Regions from separate parts of the Halobacillus seohaensis genome, predicted to be linked through region 3. Evidence: riboswitches for the same ligand, from Rfam matches in the RefSeq annotation. Region 3 holds a riboswitch; each other region holds the start of a gene.
The links. Region 3 has a riboswitch for thiamine pyrophosphate ahead of thiC (phosphomethylpyrimidine synthase ThiC). Riboswitches for the same ligand answer to the same signal wherever they lie in the genome.

Region 1: linked by a shared signal. The riboswitch ahead of ACFQIC_RS00285 (LuxE/PaaK family acyltransferase) and the one ahead of thiC (phosphomethylpyrimidine synthase ThiC) in region 3 are both predicted to bind thiamine pyrophosphate.
Region 2: linked by a shared signal. The riboswitch ahead of ACFQIC_RS10895 (acetylornithine deacetylase) and the one ahead of thiC (phosphomethylpyrimidine synthase ThiC) in region 3 are both predicted to bind thiamine pyrophosphate.
Region 4: linked by a shared signal. The riboswitch ahead of ACFQIC_RS09580 (thiamine phosphate synthase) and the one ahead of thiC (phosphomethylpyrimidine synthase ThiC) in region 3 are both predicted to bind thiamine pyrophosphate.

The regions. Positions count from the first base shown of each region.
Region 1 is NZ_JBHSZV010000004.1:3,946-7,144, reverse strand. Features, by position in the region: gene ACFQIC_RS00290 (acyl-CoA reductase) at 1-866, opposite strand, end outside; gene ACFQIC_RS00285 (LuxE/PaaK family acyltransferase) at 863-1,948, opposite strand; TPP riboswitch at 2,186-2,348, opposite strand; gene ACFQIC_RS00280 (class I SAM-dependent methyltransferase) at 2,735-3,199, opposite strand, start outside.
Region 2 is NZ_JBHSZV010000027.1:10,577-13,775, forward strand. Features, by position in the region: gene ACFQIC_RS10890 (N-acetylmuramoyl-L-alanine amidase) at 1-967, shown strand, start outside; TPP riboswitch at 1,068-1,173, shown strand; gene ACFQIC_RS10895 (acetylornithine deacetylase) at 1,282-2,589, shown strand; gene tenA (thiaminase II) at 2,579-3,199, shown strand, end outside.
Region 3 is NZ_JBHSZV010000040.1:65,195-68,393, forward strand. Features, by position in the region: gene thiC (phosphomethylpyrimidine synthase ThiC) at 1-1,247, opposite strand, end outside; TPP riboswitch at 1,389-1,503, opposite strand; gene ACFQIC_RS15480 (IucA/IucC family protein) at 1,956-3,199, opposite strand, start outside.
Region 4 is NZ_JBHSZV010000025.1:3,568-6,766, forward strand. Features, by position in the region: gene ACFQIC_RS09575 (catalase) at 1-742, opposite strand, end outside; TPP riboswitch at 899-1,010, shown strand; gene ACFQIC_RS09580 (thiamine phosphate synthase) at 1,109-1,729, shown strand; gene thiO (glycine oxidase ThiO) at 1,713-2,852, shown strand; gene thiS (sulfur carrier protein ThiS) at 2,836-3,039, shown strand; gene ACFQIC_RS09595 (thiazole synthase) at 3,036-3,199, shown strand, end outside.

The sequences.
Region 1 (3,199 bases), on a different contig from region 3:
TAACGGATGACATCATAGGCCGCATCATGTGCAATTTTCCATGTTTTACGACCGTCTAGCCCCGCTTCAGAAACAATTCCAAAGCTTATTTTATGGCCAAATGGTAGTAACCGAGTGGTCAGTGGAACACGTGTTTTAAGCGCATCCAGTGACTCATTTCCCCCATATCCCACCACCACATCCGATTGTTGAAAGATATTTTCTTCCCGTTCTTGATCTCCACCCTTCCACCAGACAATAGCCAGGCAGTCAGCGAGTTCTGGATCGACCTCTGCCAATACTTGTGCGAAAAGAGTTGCAAACAATGGTTCTGAACTGGACACTTTCCCTATATTACCTGACTTTACTAGTAACCCGGAAATCAGACTCCAAAGTGGAAGTGCCGGTACATTTCCCGCCCATATATGAGTAGTCAAGTTAGGACCAACTGCCTTCGAATAACTTTTTTTGGGACGCGGTTGAAAATCATCTAAAAGCAAGGGATTCCCAAAGTCCTCTACCAAAAAGCGTTGAAGCTCCTGTTTCCGAAAATTTTTCAAATAGGATGTTAATCCCAAGCGAATCATTTCTTTGTCATATCCTGTAATAATCGGGAGAAAAGCCTCTGCTTTTTTCCGATATGGATTATTTCTGTCTAGAAGTTTTCCAATAACATCGTCAATTTTCTCCACAATCTGAGTAACAGTTCTTTTTTTTAAAACCTTTACACTTGCTTGTTTCACGTGCTCCGCCATATGAGTAAATTGCTCATTGGACAGAAGGGGGACATAGATATCTAGTGTCTGGTTGTTACCCTTAAAGGTTAATATGTTATACTCCACTTCCTCTCGATACATCGATGGAAGATACCCCGTTACCTCCTTCATTCTGAAAGCCCCTTTGTCGCCTTTATAAATTCCTCTACGTTTATGGAACATCCTTTGGCTGCAGCGCCTTCTGCTCTTCCCAGCAAAAGGAAACCATCTTCCGTTTCCACACCTACATCTTCCGTTAGAATGGTCGACACCGAATTGAAGTTAGCCAGATCGCAATGGGCTAGAATTCCCCTTTCTCCTTGCGGAACCTCTTCTCCGGTTAAAGGATTCATTACTTTTGTTCTAGTCCAGTGCGGCCCTGATTTGACAGAAGGAACGTTTTCATTACCAGTGTCATAAAACTGAGAACTCAGCTCTGTCATTCCATACATATTGATACATGCAGAATGAGGAACACCAAGATAATGGTGCATCAGGTCATAAAAACCATCCAGGGTCATCACTCGTGCCTGGTTTTTGAAACCACCTGTATCTAACAACTTACTTCCTTTGGGTAGGGAAAACCTTCTGCCGCAGCGTTCTAACTCATCGAATAAATGAATGAAACTATAGGTGGCCCCCATTAAGGCATACGGTTGGCCGGTGTTTTCACTTTTTTCTAATGCTTCGATTAAGGGTCCCACTTGGACTCCTTCTTGACCTATAAAATAACGGCTACCTTCTGCTCCGAATTCTTGTACCGCCAATGCGAGATAATGAGCCAGTGAAGAATTTGGCATTTCTTCTTCGGTTGGGAAAAGGACTCCCATTCGGATACTCGACGTCCGGTTCATAAATCTTTCTTTAAAGTTACGGATCATCGATCGGTCATACACTTGTAGTGTTGGATGGTAGTGATTTCCTTTAACTCCTTGTGTCGTCCCGCTAGTCATAAAAATTCTTTCCACTTGGCTTGGGTCTTCACAACTCAGTGTTAGTTCTTTGAAGGCGTTAATTGGTATAGCTGGTATGTCACGCCACGACTTTACTGTTCGCACCGTTTTTCCCTGCTGCCTACAAAACTGTTGATACGGTTGATTAACTCTGAATTGATAGGCAAATAAATGCAAAGCTTGCTCATTAAATGATGTCTCGGAATCATCGCGATTATTTATAAACTCTATGGTCCGATTTATGATTTCCTGTGGTTCCATATAAATACACTCCTTTCTATTTTAAAAAGCACTTTGCCAGAAACCATATCAAGTACGTAACGCCTTGACATTACCTAAGCTTAAAATGATTTGCACGGGACTGCGACAGGAATTTCTTCTTCCTAGAAGGAAATATCTGCTTTGACAGCCTAAATTTAATCATAGAAAAAACCACTTTTCTTACCATGTAAGAAAAGTGGTTGTATTGGCATATTGAATAATTGATAGGTATATACTTATGCTACAACTCCACTTCCCTACGCTGGCATGATCCAGATCAGGTTCTAAGGGTCTTAAAGTCTCTACTTTAATCTCAACCTTTAGTCAGTAAAGGAATAAGCATAGCATGCTAACGTCCTAGCGCTTATCCATCTCCTGAAAGGTACCCCTAGTGAAATGATTTCACTATTAAATTTTCGTCATATTCATACTATCTATCCCATTTGTAAATGTCAATCAACCTGTTGATACAGATTGACAACCTAGATTTACGATAAAACGAGCAAAGATTCACTTTGACACGTAACACTTATTTATAATGCATCAAAATTGGCTTCCGGCCCTCTATCCCCATTGTTATAGCGGGTGGGATCATAATTAACATCCTAAGGTTGTTCATTCATCTCATTGTTATCTACGTTACATGCAGATAAAACACTAGTTGACAAAGCAACAGACAATATTAAGATGATTGTTTTCGTTTTCATTGATTGATTAACCTCCATATAAACTCTGTTTTAAACATGATTATTTAGACCTTTTTAAAATTAAGGAATGATGGAAAAATTATATGGAAGCACAGAAGAATAATTCATGATAAAAGAAGCATTTTCTATATTTTTTTAAGACTTTAGCCCTAAATCCGTGCTGTTGAAAGTAATTTAAGTACGCTTTCTCGTTCTTTATATAATCTCCATTATCATTCTTGTCCATAAACCAATTACTAATGGATTTTTCATTAGTAAAACAGGGCTCCATAACAATAATCTTACCTCCATTTGGTTTTAGGATTCTCTGAAATTCTTTTATATAGGTTTTAATTTCTTTAGGGTGAATATGGTGCAATACCGCAACAATTAAAATTACATCAACCGAAGAGTCCTTTAATGGAATTTTACTGTTTTTAAATACATCAAATGTATAATCAGGGTAAATTCGTTTTGCATAATTAATTCTACTTACATCGGGATCTATTCCATAATAATTACTGGGTAAACATAATGGACAATTAGCTCCAGTACCTGCACCGAA
Region 2 (3,199 bases), on a different contig from region 3:
TGGCCAGAAAAAAGCGAATTTCCATGTCTTGAGGGAATCAACTATGCCTGCGCTCTTGACGGAAAATGGTTTTATTGATCATTCAGGCGATGCAGCGAAGTTGGCTGACGCCTCTTACCGTCAAAAAGTCGCCCGCGGACATGTGAATGGTCTAGAACGTGCTTTTAACCTTGAAAAATCAGCATCGGGAACTAGGTTGTATAAGGTGATTGCTGGCTCTTTCCTCGAAAGGGCGAATGCAGAAAAGCGAGTAGCTTACCTTGATACACATGGGATTTCATCCTTTATAACAGAAGTCTCTATATCTGGTAACACACGGTATCGAGTCCAGGCTGGTGCTTATGAAAGTAAAAGTAATGCAGAAAACCGTGTAGCTGAAGTGAAAAGAGCGGGGATAACAGATGCTTATATTATAGAAGAAGGTCAAGGTGACTCCGAAGTGTCGGGGTATAACATCTCAGGTTCCGTAATTTTGTCTCCGGAACAAATGGATCAATTTGTCCAAAAAATAAATCCAGATGCGCCATCATTAGGAATTTATTATTTAAACTTCGGGACTTACTACGGCCTTAGGGGTGATGTTGCATTTGCTCAGGCTCTTCATGAAACTGACTATTTTCGTTTTACGGGTATAGTTAACGAAAGTCAAAATAATTTTGCAGGAATAGGAGCCACAGGACCAGGTCAACCAGGGGCAAACTTTGCTACAGCAGAGGATGGAGTTTTAGCCCACATGCAGCATTTATATGCCTATGCTTCTACACAAGCTTTACCAGACAACTATCGTTTAGTGGATCCGCGCTTTGACCTCGTTCAGCGGGGAAGCGCAACCAAATGGGAAGCGTTAAACGGAAAATGGGCTGTTCCCGGCGATCAATATGGCCAATTGATTTTAGGGTTGTATCAAGACATCATCAACGCAAGTATAGATCAATTGGAAGATATTCTTGCACAAATAAAAGGTTAAGCTTCCGGTTCTTTGATTGAATTAATGAAGTAAATATGATAAAAATGAAAAGAAGAACAATGAAGAATTAAGAAATAATTTTCAAGTAAAACTGAATAGTATTCACTGCTAGGGGTGCTTTTAAAAGCTGAGAAAGACCGTTAACGTCTTAATCCTTACAATCTGAACTAGGTAATACTAGCGAAGAGAAGTGGTGTGTTGGACTATTGTTAACTAGTGTTTAATATAATAGACATTTTTGTCACAACCTCACTTCTTTTGGAGAAGTGAGGTTTTTTGTTGTTATAAAACTTAACGAAAGGTGGATTAGAAAGATGGATAAAAACCTTCAATTGCTAATCCAACAAGTGGATGAGCGTAAGGAAGAGCTGATTGAATTATTAAAGGAGCTTATTTCATTTGAAACACCGGCACCGCCGGCCAGGAACACAAAAGAAGCTCAACAGTATGTAGCTGATTTTTTAAAAAGATATGGCTTTTCTATTGATCTTTGGGATGTATATCCTAATGACCCGAACGTTGTCGGTGTTTTAAAAGGCAGTGACTCCGAAAACTATAAAAGTCTTATCATCAATGGTCATATGGATGTTGCTGAAGTTAATGACGATGAAGAATGGGAAACTGATCCTTTCACTCCGACTGTTTGGGAGGATAAAGTTATTGGGCGTGGTGCAGCTGATATGAAGGGCGGTATCGCAGGAGCTTTATTTGCCATTCAATTGCTTCGTGAAAGCGGATTGGAACTGCCAGGTGATTTAACATTTGAATCGGTTATTGGGGAGGAAGTTGGTGAAGCCGGAACTTTACAATGCTGCAGGCGGGGCTATGATGCTGACTTTGCAGTAGTTGTAGATACGAGTGATTTACATATCCAGGGACAAGGTGGTGTAATTACCGGCTGGATTACCGTAAAAAGCAAACAAACATTCCATGATGCAACAAGAAAAGATATGATTCATGCTGGCGGAAATCTATTTGGGGCTAGTGCGATTGAAAAGATGATGAAAGTTATTGAAGGACTTCAGGAACTTGAGCGACACTGGGCAGTAACAAAAAGCTACCCTGGATATCCGTCTGGCACCACTACCATCAACCCGGCTGTCATCGAAGGTGGACGAAATGCAGCCTTTATTGCTGATGAGTGCAGGTTATGGATCACTGTCCATTTTTATCCGAATGAAACGTATGAACAGGTGAAAGAGGAAGTGGAACAACATATTTTAAATGTAGCTAAAGGGGACCTTTGGTTAAAAGAAAATCCACCTACCTTTGAGTGGGGAGGTTCATCAATGATTGAAGATCGCGGAGAAATTTTTCCTTCCCTTGAAATTGATCCAGATCATTTAGGTACGCAAATGTTAGCTCAATCGCACGAAAACGTAAGTGAAAAGGGAGCTGTTGTTGATGTTTCCCCAACGGTTACTGATGGCGGCTGGTTAAGCGATGCTGGTATTCCGACGGCTATTTATGGACCAGGGGATCTAAACAATGCTCATGCTGTTAATGAACAAGTATCGATCCCTCAACTGATCGAATATACGAAAGTGATTCTGCAATTCATTTATACATGGAGTCATACAAATTCAAAAGAAAAGATGGGAGAGGAAATGGATGACATTTAGTGAACGATTATATGAAAAGTTACAACCCATATGGAGGAAAAATCATTCGCACCCGTTTGTGCAAGGATTAGGGGATGGCTCTCTTGATCCAGATAAGTTTCGTTTCTTTATGATTCAAGACTACTTATACCTTATTGAATATTCAAAACTATTTGCTTTAGGCAGTTTCAAAGCTGATGATGTTGAAACCATGGGGATATTCGCCAAGCTTCTGGATTCAACCTTAAATGAAGAAATGTCCCTTCACCGCCAGTATGCTGCTAAATTCGGGATTACTGAACAAGAGCTTGAGAACGCGAAACCTTCTCCGACCACCTTAGCCTATACCCATTACATGTTGCACGTCGGTCAAAATGGCACATTAGCCCACCTTGTTGCAGCCATTCTTCCTTGCATGTGGAGCTATTGGGAAATTGGAAAAGAACTCGATGAGATACCAGGAGCAAGCGATCACGATCTTTATGGAGAATGGATTAGAATGTACAGTTCGGACGACTTTGGTGAACTCGCCCAATGGTGCATTCAACTTCTTGATGACTTGACTGAAGGTAAGCCTGTGGAAGAGTTGGAGAAACTGGAGGAAATTTTCTTGAATACGACTCGGTTTGAA
Region 3 (3,199 bases):
CACTCTTCTAATTGTTTGTCCATGTTTTCTTTAATAAGATGCATGGGCACATGGCCGGGTCCTTCAACCATGACCTGAACATCATGCTCCCAAGCGATTTTTGTTAACTCTCCAAGCGTTTCTAACTCCGCAAACTGGGCTTCATCATTGGCATCTGCAATGGAACCAGGACGTAATCCATCCCCTAAGGAGAAGGTAATGTCATAGGTTTTCATAATCTCACAGATTTCCTCAAAGTGAGTATACAAAAAACTTTCTTGGTGGTGATACAAACACCACTGTGCCATGATCGATCCCCCACGAGAAACGATACCCGTTAATCGCTCTGCTGTTAGTGGGACATATCGTAAAAGAACACCTGCATGGATTGTGAAGTAATCAACTCCCTGCTCTGCTTGTTCGATCAACGTATCACGGTAGACCTCCCACGTAAGATCCTCGGCAACGCCATTCACTTTTTCTAATGCTTGATAAATGGGGACTGTGCCAACCGGAACGGATGAATTTCGAACGATCCATTCTCGAGTTGTGTGAATGTCTTTCCCCGTTGATAAGTCCATGATATTATCAGCTCCCCAACGTGTAGCCCAAGTCATTTTTTCGACTTCCTCTTCAATAGAGGATGAAACAGCCGAATTTCCAATATTCGCGTTAATTTTGACATGGAAATTACGCCCTATAATCATTGGTTCAATCTCTGGATGGTTAATATTAGACGGAATAATCGCACGGCCTTTTGCCACTTCATCTCGGACAAATTCCGGATCCATATGTTCCCTTAGTGCAATAAATTCCATTTCAGGAGTGACCATACCCTGTTTAGCGTAATGGAGTTGAGAGACATTTCTTCCCTCTTTAGCACGCCATGGTTTCCGGTTTAATTCAGGGAACACTTTATCGTTTACCCGAGGATCGTTTTCGTCCTTATACCCATTATCTTCAGGACGGATTTCTCGTTTTTCATATTCTTCAACATCGCCACGTTCCTGAATCCATACACTGCGAGGGGTTGGAAGTCCTTTTGTAATATCAACAGAATAGTTTGGATCTGTATAAGGTCCACTTGTGTCATAAACCCGTAAAGGAGGATTTTCCTCTTCTCCAAAAGTACCTGTCGTTGGACTTAAATTGATTTCGCGCATGGGTACTTTTATGTCGGTTCTTGAACCTGGCACATATACTTTTTGACTTCCTGAAAAATTAGACATAATTGAAATGTTTTCTTTGTTTAATGAAGATGGTGACATCCTAAATCTCTCCTTTTTTTAAATATGAAGGACAAGATAAAGAACACACGAAGCAGGAAAGCTTATCGAAGCACATAAAAAAGCCGGGTCCATAATAAATGGTGGAACCCGGCTAATATGTATATAGAAGTTGTGTTACGTTGATGATTGTTCTAACTTCCCTACGCTGGCATGATCCAGATCAGGTCCAAAGAGTCAAGAAACTTTAACGCGTTTCCTTCTCAGCCCAGCTTATTGGGCTCCCCTAGTTATTTCTATTCAATTTGACTATAGTATATATGAGTTTTTTAAAAATTCCAATACCTAACCTGAGAATCGTTCTTTTAACTCATTTATTCCTAGAACAAAATATATATTTAGACCCTTATCATTACTGATTGCATTCCTCTATAATCTTAAAAATAATGATAGGAATCTTACTTTGACGACCTTATCCTGAAAAGACTGGTCTGATAACCTTGAAAGGAGTTTACGGTATTTTGTTTCGGTTGGGCTGGAGAATATAACGAAATACGTTTAGTCCGGTTCCGTTCTCTTCGGTCTGGAATGAGCAAGGGGAAACAGGGATACTCGCCGTACACCTACGGAAAGCGAACCATTTCCCCTGATCCCCATTCCTCTTTCTATAAACGGAACTTCCTTTCTTAAACTCTTTCAAAAATCCTGCTCGATTGCTTAATACCAACTATCCATTTTATAGAGAATAAGCTAACGACTTGGTGTTATGGATGAATGGATAAATCGAGCTAAATCGTTACTTACCTTTCCAAACTCTGATGCATGCGGCCGATCATTTCCCTCAGAATACCCATAGTCGACCATCCGATTCCGATTCAAGCATAGCTTCGTCAGTTTAGGTTGGAAGAAGTCAAACAACTTGAAACGTTCATATAAATGCGGGAAGCGATTTTGATAATCAGTAATTGATTGAGCCAGTAAGCTCCAAAAAGTTTCTTCATCTACCAGTTTATGATTTACTAATAAATTACTGAGGTACCTCAAGTGACAAATGAATAGGCCAGTAAAAATAAATTGAGTCAATCCTTCAGGTGGTTCCGTTCTTAGGACATGTTTAAGTTCACTTGTAACCCCTTTTAGTTCTGGAAAGTCTTGATCCGTAACATTGACATCATCCACAAAGTCCTTGATCGCTAACCGATGCGGCTTGGCATCTTTTAAGACAAGAATCGTGTTTTGCCCGTGTGGGGAGAAAACAGTCCCATATTGGTAAAGATAATGAAGAAGTGGATCCATAACGACTTTGAAAAATTGCCTCATCCATTCCTCTGCTTCAATATCAGATGCTTCTATTAAACTCATCACGAATGGATGGTCTTGATGATCTTCGTGTAGTAGAGCTGCTAAGGTAATTGCCTGCTCCCCTTCTTCAAGATACGTATAAATGCTCTCTCTCCAAATTGCACCGAGCATTTCGAGGTATTGATAGGGGGTATTCTCTATTCCACTATAAAAACGTTGATCGACGTTGATACTGGCATTTTCACCCGGCAAAATCACCCGGCACTCTTCTTTAAGAAAGGAATCATTCTCACACATACCTTTAATCAATTCAGTAACCTTAGGTGTGATCAACGTACGTTCTGAAGGTAAACCTCGATAAACGAGGGTATTTAAAATGCTCATCGGAAGTTTCACATGATGTTTCTTCTTGGAACTTTGATTTACGAAAGTTCGAATCGATTGTTGAGGAAGGTACAGATCTTCCCCATCCCCTAAAGGAATCAATTGTTTCTTAGCTATTTCTTCAGGAAAGTTCTGAATTAAAATATTTTTCCATTGCCATTCATGAACGGGTAAAAAGAAATAATCGGAAGGATCCTTACCATTTCCTTTAATTTCCTCATAAAAACGCCCCCTCTCTTGTTCGCTTAATTCTTTTGCTAATAAATCTTGATAGTTTAAATCGGACACAGATTGAAAGGATGCTTTAT
Region 4 (3,199 bases), on a different contig from region 3:
CTTGTTTTAGTGGCTCCCAGTGGTATTTAATTAATTGAGCTTCCCCTTTTTCATTCACCCAACGATACGTGTTAACACCAGACCCTTGCATATGTCGATAGTTTGCAGGAATTCCCCATGGTGAAAACAAAAAGGTAATCATATGCATGGCCTCAGGGGTTTGACTTATAAAATCAAAAATACGTTCAGTATCCTGTATATTTGTCACAGGATCTGGTTTAAAGGAGTGAATCAGATCTGGGAATTTAATCGCATCCCGGATAAAGAAAACCTTTAAATTATTTCCAACCAAATCCCAGTTTCCATCCTCAGTATAAAATTTAACAGCAAACCCACGCGGATCTCTCAGCGTCTCGGGTGAACCTGCTGGGTGAGTCACCGTTGAAAATCGAACAAGTAACGGTGTCTGTTTTCCTTCCCCAGAAAATACTTTGGCTCTCGTATATTTTTCTACTGGTTCATCACCGACTTTTCCATACGTTTCAAAATAACCATGTGCCCCCGTTCCACGAGCGTGAACCACACGTTCCGGGACGCGTTCACGGTCAAAGTGAGAGATTTTTTCGATAAAATCATAATTCTCTAACGTAGCCGGGCCTCGATTCCCAACTGTTCTCATATTTTGATTATTTCTAACGGGATGCCCTTGTCTTGTCGTTAATGTATCTTCATGCTCATCCTGTGAAAAACGCTCATCTTCTGCTCCACCAGGACCTTGTTCTTTATTTTTACCCAAATTCATCCCTCCTAGATATTCTTCATTTAACAGTTTTTCTCAAATGTAGGGTTTTTATCCCATTTTTAAAATCCAGAAAATTTAGAAAAACTATCTATGAAACATAGACAGATTACAGTATGTAGTGTATAGTTCTAACCAAATAAATCTTTAATTACATACCTAATTCACTAGGGGTGCCTTTACTTAAGGGCTGAGATTCAAGTATAACTTGGGGACTCTTTGAACCTGAACTGGTTTAAAAACCAGCGGAGGAAAGTGACCGAGATTCCACATCTCCTTGATGTGAGGTTCATAATAATTATTGAATGAATCTGCCACTTTCCTTTTTCGGGAAGTGGCATTTTTTATTGCCTTGGGAGGAGAAGGGAGGTGAGTTCTTTGGAGCTTGTCGCCGTTACAAATGGAAAGATGGAGGAGCGCCTTTTAATAGAAATTATTAGAAAGGTTGCTTCATCATTGGATTTTATTATTTTACGAGAGACTCAAAAATCTCCATCTGAGTACCTCTCATTTACAAAAAAATTATTAGAAACTGGAGTCAGTAAAGAGAAGCTATATATTCATGGACGGGCAGATATTGCCTATATGACTGGTATTCGTAATCTCCACCTCCCAGAAAACGGACTGCCTATACAAGATTTAAAACACACATTTCCTACATTAAGAATTGGTATGTCCGTTCACTCGCTTGCGTCCGCTCGTTACGCGGAAAAGCAAGGAGCTGATTATGTAATGTTCGGTCATATTTATCAAACAGACAGTAAAAAAGGAAAGCAACCAAGAGGTTTGAAAGATTTAGTAGACATCACTTCTTCCCTTCACATTCCTGTTATAGCTATCGGAGGCATCAAACCCCTTCAGGCTAAAGATTTATATGTAAAAGGCGCTCATGGTTTGGCTGTCATGTCAGGAATATTTGACGATAACAATCCACTTTATGCAGTAGGCCAATACAGGAAGGAGGCTAAATTATATGAAACAAAACTTTGATGTACTCATTGTTGGAGGCGGGATTATTGGTCACTCTATCTCCTATTATCTAAATAAAGCCGGGGTTCACTCAGTCGTCATAGAAAAACAGGAAAGCGGCAATAGAGCAACAAAAGCCGCAGCAGGAATGTTGGGTGTGCATACTGAAAACAAAACAAATAATTCTTACTACCAATTTTGCTCGGATAGCCGCAACCAGTATCAGGAATTATCTAAAGAACTGTGGGATTTAACCGGCATTAATATAGGACTTTCAAACTTTGGAATGATGCAAGTAGCTCAAACAGAACAAGAGAAAAATGCATTACTTTCAAAAAGAGAGCCTTTTTCAAATTTAGAGTGGATAAATCAAGCTCAACTTAGGGCAAGAAACGAGCACCTATCTAACCATATTAAAGGTGCGTTACTCATGAAGGATGACGGCCATGTTGAACCTGCAAATGTATGTGAAGCATTTAAGCGAGGTGCACTATTACATGGAGGGAAAGTTACCGAAAACACAAACGTAATCGGAATTGAAAAAGAAAGGTCTTCTCAAGATTTTTTAGTCCATTTAGAAACTGAAACCATTCCAGTTGAGAAAGTTGTTCTTGCTTCAGGTGCTGAAAGTGGATCTTGGTTTGAGAATACTGGACTAACTAACCCAATTGTTCCTACTAAGGGTGAATGCTTCTCCATTCGTCCACGTATAACTTCTCTAACCGAAACCATTTTCAATGAGAGCTGTTACATTGTTCCTAAATCGGACGGTCGTTATATTATTGGGGCCACCTCACTACCATATGATCATAGCACCCATACTTCTGCAGGAGGCTTAGAAGATTTGATGAACAAAGCATTTTCACTTGTACCTTCGTTAAGAGATGAACCATTTCTAGACTATTGGTCTGGAATCAGACCTGGAACATTAGATCATATGCCTATCATTGGTGAACATCCCTCCCTTCAAGGATTATATTTTGCCACAGGCCACTATCGAAACGGTATACTGCTAGCACCTGCTACGGGTGAAATGATTACAAATCTCATTGTGAAAAGTCCGGTGGCTCAAGGTTTAGAAGAAACGTTTTCACCAAATCGCTTTCAAACTCAAGGAGGAAGCTTACATGAGTATACAAGTTAATGGGAGAATCTTAGAGCTAGAAAAATCAGTAGTTACTATCGCTGATTTGCTTCAAAGTTATAACATTCAGCAGAAGATTTCTGTCGTAGAACACAATAAAGAAATTATTAATAAAAGTCATTATGAACAAGCGAAGCTATCTGACGGTGATACGTTAGAAATTGTTCATTTTGTAGGAGGCGGATGATTATGTTAACTATCGGAAATGAATCTTTCCAATCTCGTTTGATGTTAGGAACTGGAAAATATCCAAGCTTTGAGATGCAGAAAGAAGCTGTAAAAGTATCTGAAACGGAGATTTTAACCTTTGCTGTTAGAAGAATGGATATTTTTGACCCTAGTGAACC